4 regions of the Streptomyces sp. NPDC001351 genome follow, and region 1 is predicted to be linked to each of the others. Evidence: riboswitches for the same ligand, from Rfam matches in the RefSeq annotation. Region 1 holds a riboswitch; each other region holds the start of a gene.
What was found. Region 1 has a riboswitch for thiamine pyrophosphate ahead of thiC (phosphomethylpyrimidine synthase ThiC). Riboswitches for the same ligand answer to the same signal wherever they lie in the genome.
Positions count from the first base shown of each region.

Region 1 (4,691 bases):
TGTCCGCGACTCCTCTGCTCATACGTGCTTGCAGGCTTTCACAGGTCAAGTCCTTGAGCCTTGTGTAGAAGTGGGCGCTCCAGTGGCGTTTGTCGATGTCCAACACAAAGGCAAGCAGTTCGAGCGAGTACTCGTTGGGCTCTATGGAGAGTTCCTCCCGCATGCCGCGCCGAGCGACGGCATACAGGTCCGGGGCGCTCCGGCCGGATGAGTCGATGTGCCGTGACATGCCCTCGTTCACGGATGAGTTCCAGACACCCGGCGCCATACGGACCCTGTCACTGCGCTGACTGACGACCAACATGTCGTCGGCGGTCACGACCGCAACGTTGATGGCGAAACTGCATTGCAGAAACGCAGGTGATCTCAGCGGATTGTCCGGGTCGAGGTAGCGGGACCGGGGAGTTGACCCGTCGGCTAGTCGGCGGTCGAGCTGCTGGGCCGCGAGAAAGGTGTAATAGTCCGTCGGGCGCAGCCTCAGATGAACTTCGGGCTGCTCGTCGAGGGCGGTGCGTGAGACGTCGAACGACTCGACTGCGTAGCGAGGACCATTCCACAACGGTGTCTGACCCTCCGCACGCAAACGCGCGCTCTCAGCCTCAATTTCAGCGCGCCAGCCGACCATGTCCGAGGGCAGCTCGATCTCCTCGTCGAGGACCTGGATGTAGATGGCTTCGGCAGGTATGGACGACTCACCATCCCCTTCCACAATCAGGGCAGATGTGTGGAGGGGGCCTACGGAGAAGGCTCTCCACGCGGGACTGGACTCCTCCCGCTGCCTCAGGCTGCGTACCGCTCTCGTGGAGCGAGTCCGCAGTCTGTACCAGCTGTCCTGTAACGGTTGTTGGAACAACACCGCGAACAGCATCCCCAGCACCGCGCCGACGACTCCATTGGCTACATCGATCCCGCCCATGTCAGGCAGGGTAGGGACATAGATCACGCCATGCGCGATCTTGTCTCTTCCGTTACGGCTTGGAGCAAGATTTCCCAAAGCCTCGTGTGGCCCCGGCCGTCTTGACCGGGGCCGTGGACAAGGAATCAGCCCAAAACGTCGGGGTCAGTCGGCCAGGGGCAGGTAGACCCGGTTACCGCTCGCCGCGAACTCCTTCGACTTCTGCAGCATCCCCTCAGCGACCTCCTCAGCAGACGCCCCGGCAGCGGCTGTACCACCGAACTGCTCTGTGATGCTTTGGCTAATCTTCATCGAGCAGAACTTCGGCCCGCACATCGAGCAGAAGTGGGCGGTCTTGGCCGGCTCCGCAGGGAGGGTCTCGTCGTGGAACTCCCGTGCCGTGTCCGGGTCCAGAGCGAGGTTGAACTGGTCCTCCCACCGGAACTCGAAGCGGGCGTCGGACAGCGCGTCGTCCCACTCCTGCGCACCGGGGTGCCCCTTGGCGAGGTCGGCTGCATGGGCTGCGATCTTGTAGGTGATGACACCGGTCTTGACGTCGTCACGGTTGGGCAGGCCCAGGTGTTCCTTGGGCGTGACATAGCAGAGCATGGCCGTGCCCCACCAGGCGATCATCGCGGCACCTATGCCGGAGGTGATGTGGTCGTACGCAGGCGCGACGTCGGTGGTCAGCGGGCCGAGCGTATAGAACGGAGCTTCATCACAGATCTCCTGCTGAAGGTCGATGTTCTCCTTGATCTTGTGCATCGGGACGTGTCCCGGGCCCTCGATCATGGTCTGTACGTTGAAACGCTTGGCGATCCGGTTGAGTTCCCCGAGCGTGCGCAACTCCGCGAACTGCGCCTCGTCGTTGGCGTCCGCGATCGATCCCGGCCTGAGGCCGTCGCCCAGCGAGTACGTGACGTCGTAGGCGGCGAGGATCTCGCAGAGTTCCTCGAAGTTCTCGTACAGGAACGACTCCTTGTGGTGCGCGAGGCACCACGCGGCCATGATCGAGCCGCCGCGCGAGACGATGCCGGTCTTGCGGTTCGCGGTGAGCGGGACGTACGGCAGACGGACGCCCGCGTGGACCGTCATGTAGTCCACGCCCTGCTCGGCCTGCTCGATGACGGTGTCCTTGTAGATCTCCCAGCTGAGCTCCTCGGCTCGGCCGTCCACCTTCTCCAGGGCCTGATAGAGCGGCACCGTGCCGATGGGGACGGGGGAGTTGCGCAGCACCCATTCACGCGTGGTGTGGATGTTGCGGCCGGTGGACAGGTCCATGACCGTGTCGGCGCCCCAACGGGTCGCCCAGGTCATCTTCTCGACCTCCTCCTCGATGGAAGAGGTCACCGCGGAGTTGCCGATGTTGGCGTTGACCTTCACCAGGAACCGCTTGCCGATGATCATCGGCTCGATCTCCGGGTGATTGACGTTGGCCGGCAGTACCGCGCGGCCCGCCTCGATCTCCTGGCGGACGACCTCGGGCGAGACGTTCTCCCGGATGGCCACGTACTCCATCTCCGGCGTGATCTCCCCACGGCGGGCATACGCGAGCTGCGTGACCGCCTTGCCGTCGCGACTGCGGCGCGGCTGGCGCGGCCGGCCCGGGAAGACCGCGTCGAGGTTGCGCAGACCGCCTCGCGGAGAGGTGTGCTTGATCCCGTCGTCCTCAGGACGGGCGGGACGGCCCGCGTACTCCTCGGTGTCACCGCGCGCGATGATCCAGTTCTCGCGCAGCGGGGCAAGCCCCCTGCGCACATCGGTGTCGATGAGCGGATCGGTGTACGGGCCCGACGTGTCGTACAGCGTGACCGACTGCCCGTTGGTGAGATGCACCTGACGGACCGGCACCCGCAGATCGGGGCGTGAGCCCTCGACATACGCCTTGTGCCAGCCGATGGACTTCCCGGCCTCCTGGGACTGTTCGCCCTGAATGGGCTGTCCGTCCTGGCTGGAGGCAGGCGTGCGTGCGTCCTTGTTGGTCATGAGACCTACTCCCTACGCCGGCATTACCCGGTAACAGGTTCGGCGGTCGACGCAGCGGTTTCCGTCTGTCGACGTCTCGTGGGGAACATCACTCGACTTCGGTGATGTTCCACGTGAAACATCGCTGGGACGGAGGTCAGCGCCCTCTCAGCCCGGTGCTCCGAGCTCCCGCGTGTGCAAAGGTGCCTCCACGCTAGCGTCAATTCGGGCGCGCTGAACAGAGGGCCCCTGCCGCTCTTGCGATGATCGGGCGGTGACCACGACGCATCAGCCCCCCTACCCCCCTCCGGAGCAGCCTCGCGGACACGGCTCCGGAGACGGCAGCAGCCATGGTTTCGGGGCCGGTCACCACCACGGGCCAGGACCGGGCGCCAGGGACGGTCACGAGTCCAGTGGCGGGCACGGGCCGGGGCACAGCCATGGTTCCGGTGGCGGGCACGGTCACTCGCACAGCCACGGTCCGGCGGCACCCGTCTCCCAGCACCTGCGCAAGGTCATCGCCGCCATCCTGATCCCGTTCGCCGCGGCCGTCGCGGTCGGGCTCGTGGTCCTGTGGCCCGGTGGTGCCCCGCCGCACCAGCGCACCGGTGTGGGTTTCGACCGGCAGACCCAGCAGGCGACGGTCGCCAAGGTCGTCGAGGTGAGCTGCAAGTCGGTGAACGCCTCGGGCGAGACCCCGACCGGGGACACCTCCACCGCAGAGGGCTCCTCCGCCCAGCAGCAGGCGAAAGGCACCTGTAAGAAGGCGACGATCCGCGTCGACACCGGCAAGGACAAGGGCCGTACGTTCACCGAGATCGTGCAGCCGGACCAGTCGCGGCAACTGCACGAGGGCGAGAAGGTCGTGGCCGCCTACGAGCCCTCCGCGCCGAAGGATCTGCAGTACTCGGTCGCCGATGTGAACCGCCGCTTCCCCATGGCGCTGCTGGCCGGCATCTTCGCACTCGCGGTCGTAGTGGTGGGCCGGTTGCGCGGGCTGATGGCCCTGATCGCGCTGGCCGTCAGCTTCATGGTGCTGACCTTCTTCATCCTGCCCGCGATCCTGCAAGGTTCGAACCCGCTGCTCGTGGCGGTGATCGGATCGAGCGCCATCATGCTGATCGCGCTCTACATGTGCCACGGCCTGTCGGCCCGTACCTCCGTGGCGGTGCTGGGCACGCTGCTCTCGCTCATCCTGATCGGCCTGCTCGGCTCCGAATTCATCGGCTGGGCCGCGTTGACCGGCAACACGGACGACAACACCGGTCTGATCCACGGCCTGTACCCGTCGATCGACATGAGCGGCCTGCTGCTGGCCGGCGTCATCATCGGTTCGCTCGGTGTCCTCGACGACGTGACGGTCACCCAGACGTCGGCTGTCTGGGAGTTGCACGACGCAAACCCGACCATGGGCTGGCGGGGGCTGTACCGGGCGGGCATCCGCATCGGCCGCGACCACATCGCATCCGTCGTCAACACCCTCGTCCTCGCCTACGCGGGCGCCGCGCTGCCCTTGCTGCTGCTCTTCTCCATCGCGCAGAGCAGTGTGGGGACGGTCGCCAACAGCGAACTGGTGGCGGAGGAGATCGTACGGACACTGGTGGGCTCGATCGGCCTGGTCGCCTCGGTGCCGGTCACGACGCTGCTCGCGGCACTGGTGGTCGCGGCCGACCGTCCCGGCCCGGAGCAGGCGGCGGGCACGGTCGGCGCAGCACCTGCTGCGGCACGCACGGGGCGGGGCCGACGGCGCAAGCGGTGAGCCGAGGACCGCTCGGACCCGCTTGAACAGACGTTGGGGCGGTACAGACTCCGGCTGCCGTGCGCATGGGGG
Region 1 is NZ_JBIAWS010000004.1:580,463-585,153, reverse strand. Features, by position in the region: gene ACFY1U_RS17655 (hypothetical protein) at 1-916, opposite strand, end outside; gene thiC (phosphomethylpyrimidine synthase ThiC) at 1,061-2,881, opposite strand; TPP riboswitch at 2,874-3,063, opposite strand; gene ACFY1U_RS17645 (YibE/F family protein) at 3,135-4,619, shown strand.

Region 2 (4,691 bases), on a different contig from region 1:
GGGCGACCAGGCGGCTCTCGCGCAGCCAGCAGACGGACCAGGCGGGGCCCGACGGGTCGCCGCGCCACACGGTCGTGTCGGCGCCGGTGTGGTGACCGGCGTACTGGACGAAGCGGCCGAACTGCTCGGACCAGAAGTACGGGACCGGGTCGTAGACCGCGGGGGGCTCGCCGGTGGCCTCGCCGATGATGTTCGCGGCCACCGTGCGCGGGCCCTGGAGGGCGTTGTCCCAGTGATGGACCAGCAGGCGCTCGCCATACCGTCCCGAGGGGAAGGAGGCGCAGTCGCCGACGGCGTAGACGTCCGGTGCCGAGGTGCGCAGACGGGCGTCGGCGAGGACCTCGCGGTGCGCGCCGAGCTCGATGCCGGCGCCGGTCAGCCAGTCGGTGGCGGGGCGCGCGCCGATGCCGACCACGACGGCGCCCGCGGGCAGCCGGGAGCCGTCGGCGAGGACGACCGCGCCGGGCTCGATGTGCGCCACGCGCGCGTGTGTGCGCAGTTCGGCGCCCGCGTCGGCGTACCAGGCGGCCATCGGTGCGGCCACCTCCGCGGGCAGCGCGCCGGCGAGCGGCCGGTCGGCGGCCTCGACGACGGTCACCGCGCAGCCCGCCTCGCGCGCGGCCGTGGCGAACTCCGCGCCGATCCAGCCCGCGCCGACGACCACGATGTCGTGCTGCCTGGCCAGCACGGGCCGCAGCCGCGCGGCGTCGTCCAGGGTGCGCAGCAGGTGCACGCCGGGCACGCCCTCGGTGCCCGGGAGCGTGATCGGTTCGGCGCCTGTCGCGAGGACCAGGACGTCGTACGGCACGGGCCCGGCCTCGGTGTCCAGCTCGTGCCCGCCGGGGCGCACGCCGAGCACCTCGCATCCCAGTCGCAGTTCGATGCCGAGCGCCTCGAAGTCGACGTCGAAGGCGGAGCCCTCGGACTTGCCGAGCAGAACGGCCTTGGACAGCGGCGGCCGGTCGTAGGGCTGATGGGGTTCGGCGCCGATCACCGTCACGGTGCCGGTGAAGCCCTGTTCGCGCAGGGCGACCGCCGTCTGGACACCGGCCATGCCCGCGCCGACGACGACCACGCGCCGCCCCGGTGACGTGCTCACTTCCCGCGTCTGCTCGCTCACCTGATCACCATAGACAACTGACTATTTGTCAGTCAGGAGTCGTGCTCAGTGACCTGCTCCACAACACTCGTTCCGCTGCCGGACTGCGACTCCCACTCCCAGGTCTCCTCCAGGCGCACCCGCCCGTCCGGCAACTCCACGACGGCCGAGACGCAGTGCCCGGAGGACGTCGTCCCGTCGTTCTTCAGCTGGACGTACCGGAAGTCCAGCCGGTCACCTGACCGAGTACCCACCAGATGCCCGCGTACGACGTCGCCGCCCGCGTACTCGGCCCAGATCTCGCCGTCCTGCTCGTGGTACGTGAACCGGGTCCGGGTACCCACCTGACCTGGGGCCTGGTCGGCGACGGGGGCGAGGACGAGGCCGTCCAGCGAGCGGGGCATGACGGAAGGCTCCCTTACAGAGGCACGGCGGGTCGGGCTAGGGTGGCCAACGTACAAGCACTCGCGGGAGCCCGGACGCACCGGGCTGAGAGGGAGGCTGGCGGCCTCCGACCGTACGAACCTGATCCGGGTCATGCCGGCGAAGGGAGGGGCTGGACGCCCATGTCGTCACGTACGTCAGACGTCCTCGTCATCGGGGGCGGAATCATCGGCCTGGTCACGGCCTGGCGGGCCGCGCAGCGCGGCTTCTCCACGGCCGTCGTGGACCCCGAACCGGGCGGCGGGGCCGCCCAGGTGGCCGCCGGGATGCTGGCCGCGGTCACGGAACTGCACTACGGCGAGCAGACACTGCTCGGCCTCAATCTGGCCTCGGCCCGCCGCTACCCGGACTTCGCGGCCGAGCTCACCGAGCTCACCGGCCAGGACCTCGGCTACCGCCGGTGCGGCACGCTCGCCGTCGCCCTGGACGCCGACGACCGCGCCCATCTGCGCGAACTGCACGCGCTGCAGCGGGAGTCGGGCCTGGAGTCGGAGTGGCTGTCGGGGCGCGAGTGCCGGCGCCTGGAGCCGATGCTCGCACCGGGCGTGCGCGGCGGCCTGAGGGTGGACGGTGACCACCAGATCGACCCGCGGCGGCTGGCACGCGCGCTGGTGGCCGCGTGCGAGCGGGCCGGAGTGGTGTTCCACCGGGCGTGGGCCGAGCGTTTCCATGTCGTACGGGACCGGGCCTGCGGCGTCACCACGACGGACGGCGCGGAGCTGGGCGCGGGCCAGGTGGTCCTGGCCGCCGGCAGCCTCAGCGGACGGCTGCCGGGCGTCCCGGACGAGGTGTTGCCGCCCGTGCGCCCCGTGAAGGGGCAGGTGCTGCGGCTGACCGTGCCGAAGCGGTACGCGCCGTTCCTGAGCCGCACGGTGCGCGCCGTCGTCCGCGGCAGCCATGTCTACCTGGTGCCGCGCGAGAGCGGCGAGCTGGTGATCGGTGCGACCAGTGAGGAGCTGGGCTGGGACACGACGGTCACCGCGGGCGGGGTGTACGAGCTGCTGCGCGACGCCCACGAACTGGTCCCCGGGATCACCGAGCTGCCGCTGACGGAGACGCGGGCCGGCCTGCGCCCCGGCTCCCCGGACAACGCGCCCTTGCTCGGGCCGACCGAACTGCCCGGTCTGCTGCTGGCCACCGGCCACTACCGCAACGGCGTGCTGCTCACGCCGGTCACCGGCGACGCCATGGCGCATGTCCTGGCCACCGGTGAACTCCCGGACGAGGCACGCCCGTTCACCCCCAAGCGTTTCGCGCTCCTGGAGCAGCCCGCATGAACATCTCCGTCAACGGAGAGCTCCGGGAGTTCGCTTCCGGCACGGCTCTCGACACCGTCGTCCGCGCGCTGACCCCGGCTCCCTCCGGAGTGGCCGCCGCCCTGAACGAAACCGTCGTGCCGCGCGCACAGTGGCCGTCGACGTCCCTCCGTGAGGGCGACCGCGTCGAGGTCCTCACCGCCGTCCAAGGAGGCTGACCCATGGCCGACGACCCCTTTGTCATCGGCGGTACGTCCTTCACGTCCCGCCTGATCATGGGCACCGGCGGTGCCCCCAGCCTCGACGTCCTCGAGCGGGCGCTGATGGCGTCCGGCACGGAGCTGACGACGGTCGCGATGCGGCGCGTGGACCCCTCGGTGCACGGCTCGGTGGTGTCCGTCCTGGAGAAGCTCGGCATCCGGGTGCTGCCGAACACGGCGGGCTGCTTCACCGCCGGGGAGGCCGTGCTGACCGCCCGCCTCGCGCGCGAGGCACTCGGCACCGAATTGATCAAACTTGAGGTGATCGCCGACGAGCGCACCCTGCTGCCGGACCCGATCGAGCTGCTGGACGCCGCCGAGACCCTGGTCGACGACGGTTTCACCGTGCTGCCGTACACCAACGACGACCCGGTTCTCGCCCGCAAGCTGGAGGACGTCGGCTGCGCGGCGATCATGCCGCTCGGCTCACCCATCGGCTCCGGGCTCGGCATCCGCAACCCGCACAACTTCCAGCTGATCACCGAGCACGCGCGCGTGCCGGTGATTTTGGACGCGGGCGCCGGTACGGCCTCGGACGCGGCGCTCGCGATGGAGCTGGGGTGTGCGGGTGTGATGCTCGCCTCAGCGGTGACGCGGGCACAGGAGCCGCAGCTGATGGCCGAGGCCATGAAGCACGCCGTGGAGGCGGGCAGGCTCGCGTACCGGGCGGGCCGCATCCCGCGCCGCCATTTCGCGGAGGCGTCCTCGCCGCATGAGGGGCGCGCGCACCTGGATCCCGAACGCCCCGCGTTCTGAACGCGCGTTCGACAAGTTCCGGAAGTGGGTGCGACGTCCGTCACAGGTCGGCTGCAGTCCCGCTCCGATCTCACCCGAACCGGCAGCCCTGTCAGTCACGGCTCGTACACTCACCTGCGTGGATACGACCCTTCAGGACCCTCTGGTCGGGCAGGTGCTCGACGGGCGCTATCGCGTGGACGCGCGGATCGCGGTCGGCGGGATGGCCACGGTCTACCGGGCCCTGGACACCCGCCTGGACCGCGTGCTCGCGCTCAAGGTGATGCATCCGACGCTCGCGGCCGACGGCACCTTCGTCGACCGGTTCATCCGCGAGGCCAAGTCGGTCGCGAGGCTCGCACACCCGAACGTGGTGCAGGTCTTCGACCAGGGCACCGACGGGTCGTACGTCTACCTGGCCATGGAGTACGTCGCCGGGTGCACCCTGCGAGACGTGCTGCGCGAGCGCGGGGCGCTGCAGCCGCGCGCCGCCCTGGACATCCTGGAGCCGGTGCTCGCCGCGCTCGGCGCCGCGCACCGCGCCGGGTTCGTCCACCGCGACATGAAGCCGGAGAACGTGCTGATAGGGGACGACGGCCGGGTCAAGGTCGCCGACTTCGGCCTGGTGCGCTCCGTGGACACGGTCACCAACACCACCGGCACCGTCCTGGGCACCGTCTCCTACCTCGCTCCCGAGCAGATGGAGCACGGCACGGCCGACCCCCGGGTCGACGTGTACGCGTGCGGTGTCGTCCTGTACGAGATGCTGACCGGCGACCGGCCGCACGGCGGGGACTCCCCGGCCACCGTCCTCTACAAGCACATCCACGAGGACGTCCCGCCGCCGTCGGCCGCCGTGCCGGGCCTGGCGTACCGGCTGGACGAGCTGGTCGCGTC
Region 2 is NZ_JBIAWS010000001.1:767,288-771,978, reverse strand. Features, by position in the region: gene ACFY1U_RS03525 (NAD(P)/FAD-dependent oxidoreductase) at 1-1,120, opposite strand, end outside; gene ACFY1U_RS03520 (hypothetical protein) at 1,153-1,503, opposite strand; TPP riboswitch at 1,557-1,668, shown strand; gene thiO (glycine oxidase ThiO) at 1,666-2,820, shown strand; gene thiS (sulfur carrier protein ThiS) at 2,817-3,017, shown strand; gene ACFY1U_RS03505 (thiazole synthase) at 3,021-3,815, shown strand; gene pknB (Stk1 family PASTA domain-containing Ser/Thr kinase) at 3,934-4,691, shown strand, end outside.
Region 2: it holds a riboswitch for thiamine pyrophosphate, as region 1 does, so the genes downstream of both, thiO (glycine oxidase ThiO) here and thiC (phosphomethylpyrimidine synthase ThiC) in region 1, are expected to answer to the same signal.

Region 3 (4,691 bases), on a different contig from region 1:
CGCGGCGGCTCAGTCGAGAGGTAGCGCCGGGCCAGCGGCGAAGCCTTCGGACTGGTCCAGGTGGAACGGGGAGGCCGGCTGCGTGGGGGACCAGCCTCGGGAGAGAGCCAACGCGATAGCGGCGGCGACGTCTCTGGGCAGAACCGCGACACTCGGCGCACCGAACCAGTTGCTGGCGTGTGGCTGATTCGTGGTGACGACCAGGGTCGTGCCAGGGGTATCAGCGTGCTGCACGGCGTACGTGCACGGTCGATCACAGAGAGCCTGGTCGTACGTGGGCTGGCGGCGCAGGCGCCAACGGAAAGTCGTGCCGTCGACGACGGTGCGTCGCGAACCCTTGCGGCCGATTGCCATGGCGCACCCCCGTCCCCTGGACTGGCAGCGATGCTAGCTGGTCAGGCCCTGGGGGATCCGAGAATTTCGGGCCGTCTGTGGGCCGTCCGAGGGCGCTCAGCGGTGACGGATGACGACCACCAGTGACAGGCGTCCCACCTCGCAGCCCCAGGTCACCCAATTGGATCTGCGACACTGGTACAGCCATGCCTAAGCCCGGAGAACTCACTTTCGTCGCCCCCCGCGGAGCCAAGAAGCCGCCGCGGCATCTTGCCGATCTCACGCCCGCCGAGCGCAAGGAAGCGGTGGCCGAGATCGGCGAGAAGCCGTTTCGTGCCAAGCAGCTGTCGCAGCACTACTTCGCGCGGTATGCGCACGACCCGGCGGAGTGGACCGACATCCCGGCCGGTTCGCGCGGCAAGCTGCAGGAGGCGCTGCTTCCCGAGCTGATGACGGTCGTACGGCATCTGTCGACCGACCAGGGGACGACCCGCAAGACCCTGTGGCGGCTGTTCGACGGGACGCTCGTCGAGTCGGTGCTGATGCGCTACCCGGACCGGGTGACCATGTGCATCAGCTCGCAGGCCGGCTGCGGGATGAACTGCCCCTTCTGCGCCACCGGGCAGGCCGGGCTCGACCGGAATCTGTCCACCGCCGAGATCGTGCACCAGATCGTCGACGGGATGCGGGCGCTGCGGGACGGCGAGGTGCCCGGCGGGCCCTCCCGGCTGTCCAACATCGTCTTCATGGGGATGGGCGAGCCGCTCGCCAACTACAAGCGCGTGGTCGGGGCCGTCCGGGCGCTCACCGATCCCGCTCCGGACGGGCTCGGGCTGTCGCAGCGCGGCATCACCGTCTCGACCGTCGGTCTGGTGCCCGCGATCCACCGGTTCGCCGACGAGGGCTTCAAGTGCCGGCTCGCCATCTCGCTGCACGCGCCGGACGACGAGCTGCGCGACACCCTCGTCCCCGTCAACACGCGGTGGAAGGTGCGCGAGGTCCTCGACGCCGGGTTCGAGTACGTCGAGAAGAGCGGGCGGCGGCTGAGCATCGAGTACGCGCTCATTCGCGACATCAACGACCAGGCGTGGCGCGGTGACCGGCTCGGGCGGCTGCTCCGTGGCAAGCCCGTGCACGTCAACCTCATCCCGCTGAACCCGACGCCCGGCTCGAAGTGGACCGCCTCCCGGCCCGAGGACGAGAAGGCCTTCGTCGAAGCCATCGCCGCGCATGGTGTGCCGGTGACCGTCCGGGACACCCGGGGGCAGGAGATCGACGGGGCCTGCGGTCAGCTCGCGGCCACCGAGCGGTAGCCTGAGCCGGTACGTACATCTTCATATTCCGACAGGGGAGCGCCACAGCGCTGAGAGTGCGGCAACCGGGCCGCAGACCCTCTGAACCTTGCCCAGGTCATTCTGGGTAGGAAGTTCGGTCTTCACTCGAGCTGTTGCGCCCTGCCCGGGAGCCGGCGGAATGCTCCGGCGGTCCCGGGCAGGGCCGCGTCTCTTCCTGGTCAGCCAGGAGGAATTCAGTGCACACCAAGACGTTCGTGGCCGCCGCGGTCGGCCTCGGCCTGATCACGCTGTCCGCGTGCGGGTCCTCGTCCGGCAGCGGAGGCTCGGCGGACTCCAAGACCGTGACCCTCGTCAGCCACGACTCGTGGGCCGTCTCGAAGAACGTCCTCGCGGACTTCGAGAAGCAGTCCGGATACAAGGTCAGGGTCCTCAAGAGCGGCGACGCCGGGCAGGCCGTCAACAAGGCCATCCTCACCAAGGACAACCCGCAGGGCGACGTCTTCTTCGGCGTCGACAACACCTTGCTCTCGCGGGCGCTCGACAACGGGCTGTTCCAGTCGTACGAGGCGAAGGGCGCGGACCGGATCCAGGCGCAGTACCGGGTCGACCAGGCGAGGCACCGGGTCACGCCGATCGACTCCGGTGACATCTGCGTCAACTACGACAAGGCGTACTTCAGCGAGCACAAGCTGACCCCGCCCCAGTCGTTCGACGATCTCGTCAAGCCCGCCTACAAGAACCTCCTCGTCACCGAGAACGCCTCCACCTCCTCGCCCGGCCTCGGCTTCCTGCTCGGCACCGCCGCCCAGTACGGAGACGACGGCTGGCAGGGCTACTGGAAGAAGCTCAAGGCGAACGGCGTGAAGGTCGTCGACGGCTGGGAGCAGGCCTACAACCAGGAGTTCTCCGGATCCGCGGGCGGCAAGAAGGCCAAGGCGGACCGGCCGCTCGTCGTCTCCTACGCCTCTTCGCCGCCCGCCGAGGTCATCTACGGCGACCCGAAGCCGAAGACCGCGCCGATCGGAACGTCGTACGGCACCTGCTTCCGGCAGATCGAGTACGCCGGGCTGCTCAGCAACGCCGGGAACACCAAGGGCGGGAAGGCGTTCATCGACTTCCTGGTCGGCAAGGAGTTCCAGGAGGACATGCCGCTCAACATGTTCGTCTACCCGGTGATCGAGGGCGCCAAGGTGCCGCCGGAGTTCGCGAAGTACGGGCAGCCGGCCAAGGACCCCGAGACCATGGCCCCGACGAAGATCGCCGCCAACCGTGACCAGTGGGTCAAGTCGTGGACGTCACTCGTACTGAAGTAGCCGTCCGCCAAAGGCGGACGGGGAGCGCGGTGCGGCTCGGCCTGATGGCCGTGCCCGTCGCGTTCTTCGCCGCCTTCTTCGTCTGGCCCGTCGCCGCGATCGTGGCGCGCGGGCTCAAGGTCGACGGGAAGTGGCAGTTCGGGCGGATCGCCGACGTCGTCACGCAGTCCGACATCCGGCACGTCCTGTGGTTCACCACCTGGCAGGCGCTCGCCTCCACCGCGCTCACGCTCCTGGTCGCGCTCCCCGGCGCGTATGTCTTCGCGCGCCTCGACTTTCCCGGCAAGCAGGTGCTGCGGGCCGTCGTCACCGTCCCGTTCGTGCTGCCGACGGTCGTCGTCGGTACGGCGTTCCTGGCGCTGGTCGGACGCGGGGGACTGCTCGACGAGCTGTGGGGCGTACGGCTGGACACCACGGTCTGGGCCATCCTGCTGGCGCACGTCTTCTTCAACTACGCCGTGGTCGTACGGACCGTCGGCGGTCTGTGGGGGCAGCTCGACCCGCGTCAGGAGGAGGCGGCACGGATGCTGGGTGCGTCTCCGCTGCGGGCCTGGCGGAAGGTGACCCTGCCGGCGCTCGCGCCCGCCGTGGCCGCCGCCGCGCTGATGGTGTTTCTGTTCACCTTCACCTCCTTCGGCGTGGTGCAGATCCTCGGCGGCCCGACCTTCTCCACCCTTGAGGTCGAGATCTACCGGCAGACCTCGGAGATCTTCGACCTGTCCACCGCCGCGGTGCTCACGATCGTCCAGTTCGCCGCCGTCGGCGCGATCCTCGCCGTGCACGCCTGGACGGTACGGCGGCGGGAGACCGCCCTGCGGCTCGTGGACGCGAACATCACGGCGCGGCGGCCGCGCGGGGCCGGGCAGTGGGCGCTGCTGGCCGGGGTCCTCGCCACCGTCCTCCTGCTGCTCGTGCTGCCGCTCGCGGTGCTGGTGCAGCGCTCCCTCGGCGCCTCCGGCTTCGGCTACTACCGGGCGCTGACCCACGACGACGGCGGGACCTTCCTCGTGCCGCCGATCCAGGCCATCGGCAACTCGCTGCAGTACGCCCTCGCCGCGACCGCCATCGCCGTGGCGATCGGCGGTCTGGCCGCCGCGGCGCTCGCGCGCCGGGACGCGGGCCGGCTGGTCCGCGGCTTCGACGCGCTGCTGATGCTGCCCCTGGGCGTCTCCGCCGTGACCGTCGGCTTCGGCTTCCTGATCGCGCTGGACAAGCCGCCGCTGGATCTGCGCAGTTCATGGATTCTGGTGCCGCTCGCGCAGGCGCTGGTGGGCGCCCCCTTCGTCGTACGGACCATGCTGCCGGTGCTGCGGGCCGTGGACGCGCGTCTGCGGGAGGCGGCGGCCGTGCTCGGGGCCTCGCCGTGGCGGGTGTGGCGGGAGGTCGATCTGCCGATGGTGCGGCGGGCGCTGCTGGTCGCGGCCGGGTTCGCGTTCGCGGTGTCACTGGGGGAGTTCGGGGCGACCGTGTTCATCGCGCGGCCGGACAACCCGACGCTGCCGGTCGCCGTGGCGCGGCTGCTCGGCAGGCCGGGCGACCTCAACTACGGGCAGGCGATGGCCCTTTCGACGATTCTGATGGTGGTGTGCGCAGTGGCGCTGCTGGTCCTGGAGCGGCTGCGCACCGACCGGAGCGGGGAGTTCTAGATGCTGCTGAGCCTTGAGGATGCGACCGTGCGGTTCGGCGGGCGGGCCGTGCTCGACGCCGTCGGCCTCGATGTCGCCGAACACGAGATCGTGTGCGTGCTCGG
Region 3 is NZ_JBIAWS010000021.1:154,011-158,701, reverse strand. Features, by position in the region: gene rlmN (23S rRNA (adenine(2503)-C(2))-methyltransferase RlmN) at 540-1,646, shown strand; TPP riboswitch at 1,670-1,777, shown strand; gene ACFY1U_RS46605 (thiamine ABC transporter substrate binding subunit) at 1,865-2,941, shown strand; gene ACFY1U_RS46600 (ABC transporter permease) at 2,986-4,587, shown strand; gene ACFY1U_RS46595 (ABC transporter ATP-binding protein) at 4,588-4,691, shown strand, end outside.
Region 3: it holds a riboswitch for thiamine pyrophosphate, as region 1 does, so the genes downstream of both, ACFY1U_RS46605 (thiamine ABC transporter substrate binding subunit) here and thiC (phosphomethylpyrimidine synthase ThiC) in region 1, are expected to answer to the same signal.

Region 4 (4,691 bases), on a different contig from region 1:
GCCGGACGCCTCGCGCACCCTGCCGGAGAGGCCGTGGTGGTCGGGATGGTGGTGGGTGATGACGACGCCGTGCACCTCGCCCACCGCCGTACCGCAGGCCGTCAGCCCCTCGACGAGCGTGTCCCAGGAGGCGGGGTCGTCCCAGCCCGTGTCGACCAGTACGGGCCCGCGGTCGGTGTCGACGGCGTAGACCAGCGTATGGCCGAGGGGATTGTCCGGGATGGGGACCTTGATCGACCGGACGCCTCCGCCGTGGTCGTACACCTGCGTCATGGGCTCCCCAATCGCCGCGAACCGGCCACGCTCGGCCCACTATAACTAGAACGCGTTTCGATGGGAGCCCAAGTCACCTGTCCACGCGGTCCTGTCCACGCGGTCAAGTCGTGTACGGCCCGTGGACTCCTCCGAGGGGAACTGGTATCAGTGCCGTATCTGATGAACCGTCAGAGACAGGCGCTCCGGGGAGGCAGTCGGCCATGACCGAGCTCGTGGAACACGGACAGCTGTTCATCGGCGGGGAGTTGACCGACCCCCTCGGCAAGGACGTCATCGAGGTGATCTCACCGCACACCGAGGAGGTCATCGGGCGGGTGCCGCACGCCTCGCGGGGGGACGTCGACCGGGCCGTCGCGGTCGCCCGCCGTGCCTTCGACGAGGGGCCCTGGCCGCGGATGACCCTCGGCGAACGGATCGAGGTCGTCACCCGCATCAAGGACGCGATCGCCGTACGGCACGAGGAGATCGCCCGCGTGATCTCCTCCGAGAACGGCTCCCCGTACTCCTGGAGCGTCCTCGCGCAGGCGCTCGGCGCGATGATGGTGTGGGACGCGGCGATCACCGTCGCCCGCGACTTCACATACGAGGAGCAGCGCGACGGCGTCCTCGGCAAGATCCTGGTGCGGCGCGAACCGGTCGGGGTCGTCGCGGCCGTGGTCCCCTGGAACGTCCCGCAGTTCGTGGCCGCCGCCAAGCTCGCGCCCGCGCTGCTCACCGGCTGCACGGTGGTGCTCAAGCCGTCGCCCGAGTCGCCGCTGGACGCGTACATCCTGGCCGACATCACACGCGAGGCCGGGCTGCCCGAGGGTGTGCTGTCGATCCTGCCCGCGGACCGCGAGGTCAGCGAGTACCTGGTCGGGCACCCCGGGATCGACAAGGTCGCCTTCACCGGATCGGTGGCGGCGGGCAGGCGCGTGATGGAGGTGGCCTCCCGCAACCTCACCCGCGTGACACTGGAGCTGGGCGGCAAGTCGGCGGCGGTCGTCCTGCCGGACGCGGACGTGGCGGCCACCGTCGCGGGCGTCGTCCCGGCGGCCTGGATGAACAACGGCCAGGCGTGCGTGGCCCAGACCCGCATCCTCCTGCCGCGCTCGCGCTACGAAGAGTTCGCCGAGGCCTTCGCGGCGGCGGCGAGCGCCCTGGTCGTCGGCGACCCGCTGGATGCGGCGACCCAGGTCGGCCCCCTCGTCGCCAGGCGCCAGCAGCAGCGCAACCTCGACTACATCCGCATCGGCCAGGAGGAGGGCGCCAAGATACTCACCGGCGGCGGCCGCCCGCCGGGCCTGGACCGCGGCTGGTACGTCGAGCCGACCCTCTTCGGCGACGTCGACAACTCGATGCGGATAGCCCGGGAGGAGATCTTCGGCCCGGTGATCTGCCTGCTTCCCTACGGCGACGAGTCCGAAGCCCTGAAGATCGCGAACGACTCCGACTACGGGCTGAGCGGCAGCGTGTGGACGGCGGACGTGGCGCACGGCATCGAGGTCGCACGCCGGGTCCGTACCGGCACGTACTCGGTGAACACCTTCAGCCTCGACATGCTCGGCCCCTTCGGCGGCTACAAGAACTCGGGCCTGGGGCGGGAGTTCGGCCCCGAGGGCTACGGCGAGTACCTCGAACACAAGATGATCCATCTCCCGGCCGGCTGGGAGGGCTGAGAGGATGGGGGCGGGAGACCGCTGGCACGTCGAGGTCGACCGCTCCATCTGCATCGGCTCGGCCCAGTGCGTCCACCGCGCGACCGGTGCCTTCCGTCTCGACTCGGCCATGCAGTCGCACCCCGTCGAGCCGGAGGCCGACGCCAACGAACGCATCCTGGAGGCGGCGGAGAACTGCCCGGTGGAGGCGATCGTGATCACGCTGCTGGAGAGCGGGGAGCCGGTGTTTCCGCCGGAGGAGTAGTGCCCGAAAAAGTACCCTTTCAGGTGGTTCATTCCCGGTCGGATGTTCTATTCTGGGAATTGGCCTACGGGACGAGTGAGGGAGTCCGAACCGGAGTAGCCGATTCTGGCGTGAAGCAGTCAGTCCGCTGGGACCGACGTCGACGGTCCGGGCTGAGAGGCCGGAGGGCCGTGGACCGCAAGGTCCGCGACCGGAAGGCGACCTCCACTACCTGACCCGGGTAATGCCGGCGAAGGGAACCCGTCTCGTAGGTCCTTTGTGTGCGCGCTACGCTCCAGCGGTTGCCGTAGGTGCGATCAGGGCGGGGAAGCGTGCGCAAGTCCGAGGCCAGAAAGCTGATCAAGCAGGCTCGTGAGGCGTGGGGGGCCGAGGAGTGGCTGCGCGCCGCCGGCCTCTACGAGCAGGTGCTCGCCCATTTCCCGGACGAGAAACCGAGCGCCAACTGGTGGTACAACACCGCGCTCGCCCACAAGTTCCTGCGGAACTGGGCGAAGGCGTATGAACTCGGACGCGAGGCCGCCGCGCGCTCCCCGCGCGGTGAGGGTGACCCGGCGTACTGGAACCTGGGCATCGCGGCGACCATCCAACGGGACTGGGCGACGGCCCGCGACGCCTGGGCCGGCTTCGGCATCGACCTCCCGGACGGCGACGGCGAGATCGTGGACGGCTTCGGCAACGCGTGTGTGCGGCTCGACACCGGCGGCAAACGCGAGGTCGTGTGGATCGAGCGGCTGTGCCCGACGCGCGGACGGGTGGTCAACGTACCCGTGACCGGAGGGCGGCGGTACGGCGAGATCGTCGTCCACGACGGCGAGCCGAAGGGGGAGCGGATCCTCGACGGAGTGACCTTCCCCGTCTTCGACGAGCTGCTCCTCTTCGAGGCCTCCGAGCTGCCCACCCTGGAGGTGACCGTGGCGGCCGGCGAGGCGGACGACCTGCGGGCCCTGCTCGACCTGTTCGGCGACCACGGCTACGGCGCCGAACCGGCCAGCAGCGTCCGCGTGCTCTGCGCCTGCTGCAGCGAGGGCACCCATCAGCAGGACCGGAGCCTGCCGGCAGGTGCGCAGACGGTGTCCCTCGCGGCTCCGGAGGCGGAGGCACGTCGGCTCCTGGCCGTGTGGGTGGACGGCGCGGCGATCGGGCGAAGCTGGAGCGGGCTGGCCGCGATCGGCTGAGACGGGGCTCCGGGGCGCGGCCGGCTTCCCCTGTCCTCCTCAGGACGGGTTCGCGGTCGCCGCCGGATCCGTCAGGTCGATCAGCCGGCACACCGTCTCGATGTCGATCTTGACCTGGGCGATGGAGGCGCGGCCGGAGAGCCAGGTGATCAGGGCCGAGTGCCAGGTGTGCTCGATGACACGGACCGCGGACAGCTGCTCGGGGGTCGGGTTCTCCTGGCCCATCGCGTCCAGGATGATCACGGTGGTCTGGCGGGAGACCTGGTCCACCTCGGGCGAGACACTCCGGTCGGCGAAGGTCAGCGCACGCACCATCGCGTCCGCCAGATGCGGCTCGCGCTGCAGCGCGCGGAAGGCCCGCATCAGGGTCTCGGCGACCCGCTCGGCCGCCGTCTCCCCCTGCGGCGGCTTCTTCCGCAGCGTGCCGTGCATGTGCTCCAGCTGGTCCTGCATGGTGGCGACCAGCAGATGGATCTTGGACGGGAAGTAGCGGTAGAGGGTGCCCAGGGCCACCTGCGAGGACTCGGCGACCTCACGCATCTGCACCGCGTCGAAACCACCCCGGCTGGCCAGCTGCGCGCTCGCGTGCAGGATGCGCCGACGGCGCGCCTCCTGCCGCTCCGTGAGGGGCGGGGAGGCCGGCTGCGAGGTACGTGCTTCCACCTTGGCCACCTTCGCTTGCGCAGGCATGGATCCCGTTCCGTGACAGTCGGTGAGGGCTGGTGATCGCACCGAGTTTGGCAGGGCCCGTGCCGTGGCGCGAATCACCTGATCCACTGCTCACCGCGCCCCTACCTGCCGGTAGATTCAGAGCCTCCTGGACGATCAAGTCTGAAACTTGTTCTAGATTAGCGTCCCGGCGTAATCTCGCGGGACAGTGCAGGCAGAAGGGGGCCCAGAGTGACCGCTGAGGCCAGTCAGGCGGGTCCCCAGGAGGACCTCGCCGCCGACGGCGAGCGACCGCTCCACATCGCGCTCCTCACCTATAAAGGGAACCCGTTCTGCGGCGGACAGGGCGTCTACGTCCGCCACCTCTCCCGCGAGCTGGCCCGCCTCGGCCACCGCGTCGAGGTCATCGGCTCCCAGCCCTACCCCGTGCTCGACGAGGGCGCGGACCACGCCGGCCGCCTGAGCCTGACCGAACTGCCGAGCCTCGACCTCTACCGCTCGCCGGACCCCTTCCGCACCCCGGGGCGCGACGAGTACCGCGACTGGATCGACGCGCTGGAGGTCGCGACCATGTGGACCGGTGGCTTCCCGGAGCCGCTGACGTTCTCCCTGCGCGCCCGCCGCCATCTCCGCGCCCGCCGCGGCGAGTTCGACGTCGTGCACGACAAC
Region 4 is NZ_JBIAWS010000001.1:441,506-446,196, forward strand. Features, by position in the region: gene ACFY1U_RS01995 (MBL fold metallo-hydrolase) at 1-273, opposite strand, end outside; gene ACFY1U_RS02000 (aldehyde dehydrogenase) at 477-1,934, shown strand; gene ACFY1U_RS02005 (ferredoxin) at 1,939-2,178, shown strand; TPP riboswitch at 2,246-2,433, shown strand; gene ACFY1U_RS02010 (tetratricopeptide repeat protein) at 2,490-3,353, shown strand; gene ACFY1U_RS02015 (TetR family transcriptional regulator) at 3,393-4,043, opposite strand; gene ACFY1U_RS02020 (glycosyltransferase family 4 protein) at 4,254-4,691, shown strand, end outside.
Region 4: it holds a riboswitch for thiamine pyrophosphate, as region 1 does, so the genes downstream of both, ACFY1U_RS02010 (tetratricopeptide repeat protein) here and thiC (phosphomethylpyrimidine synthase ThiC) in region 1, are expected to answer to the same signal.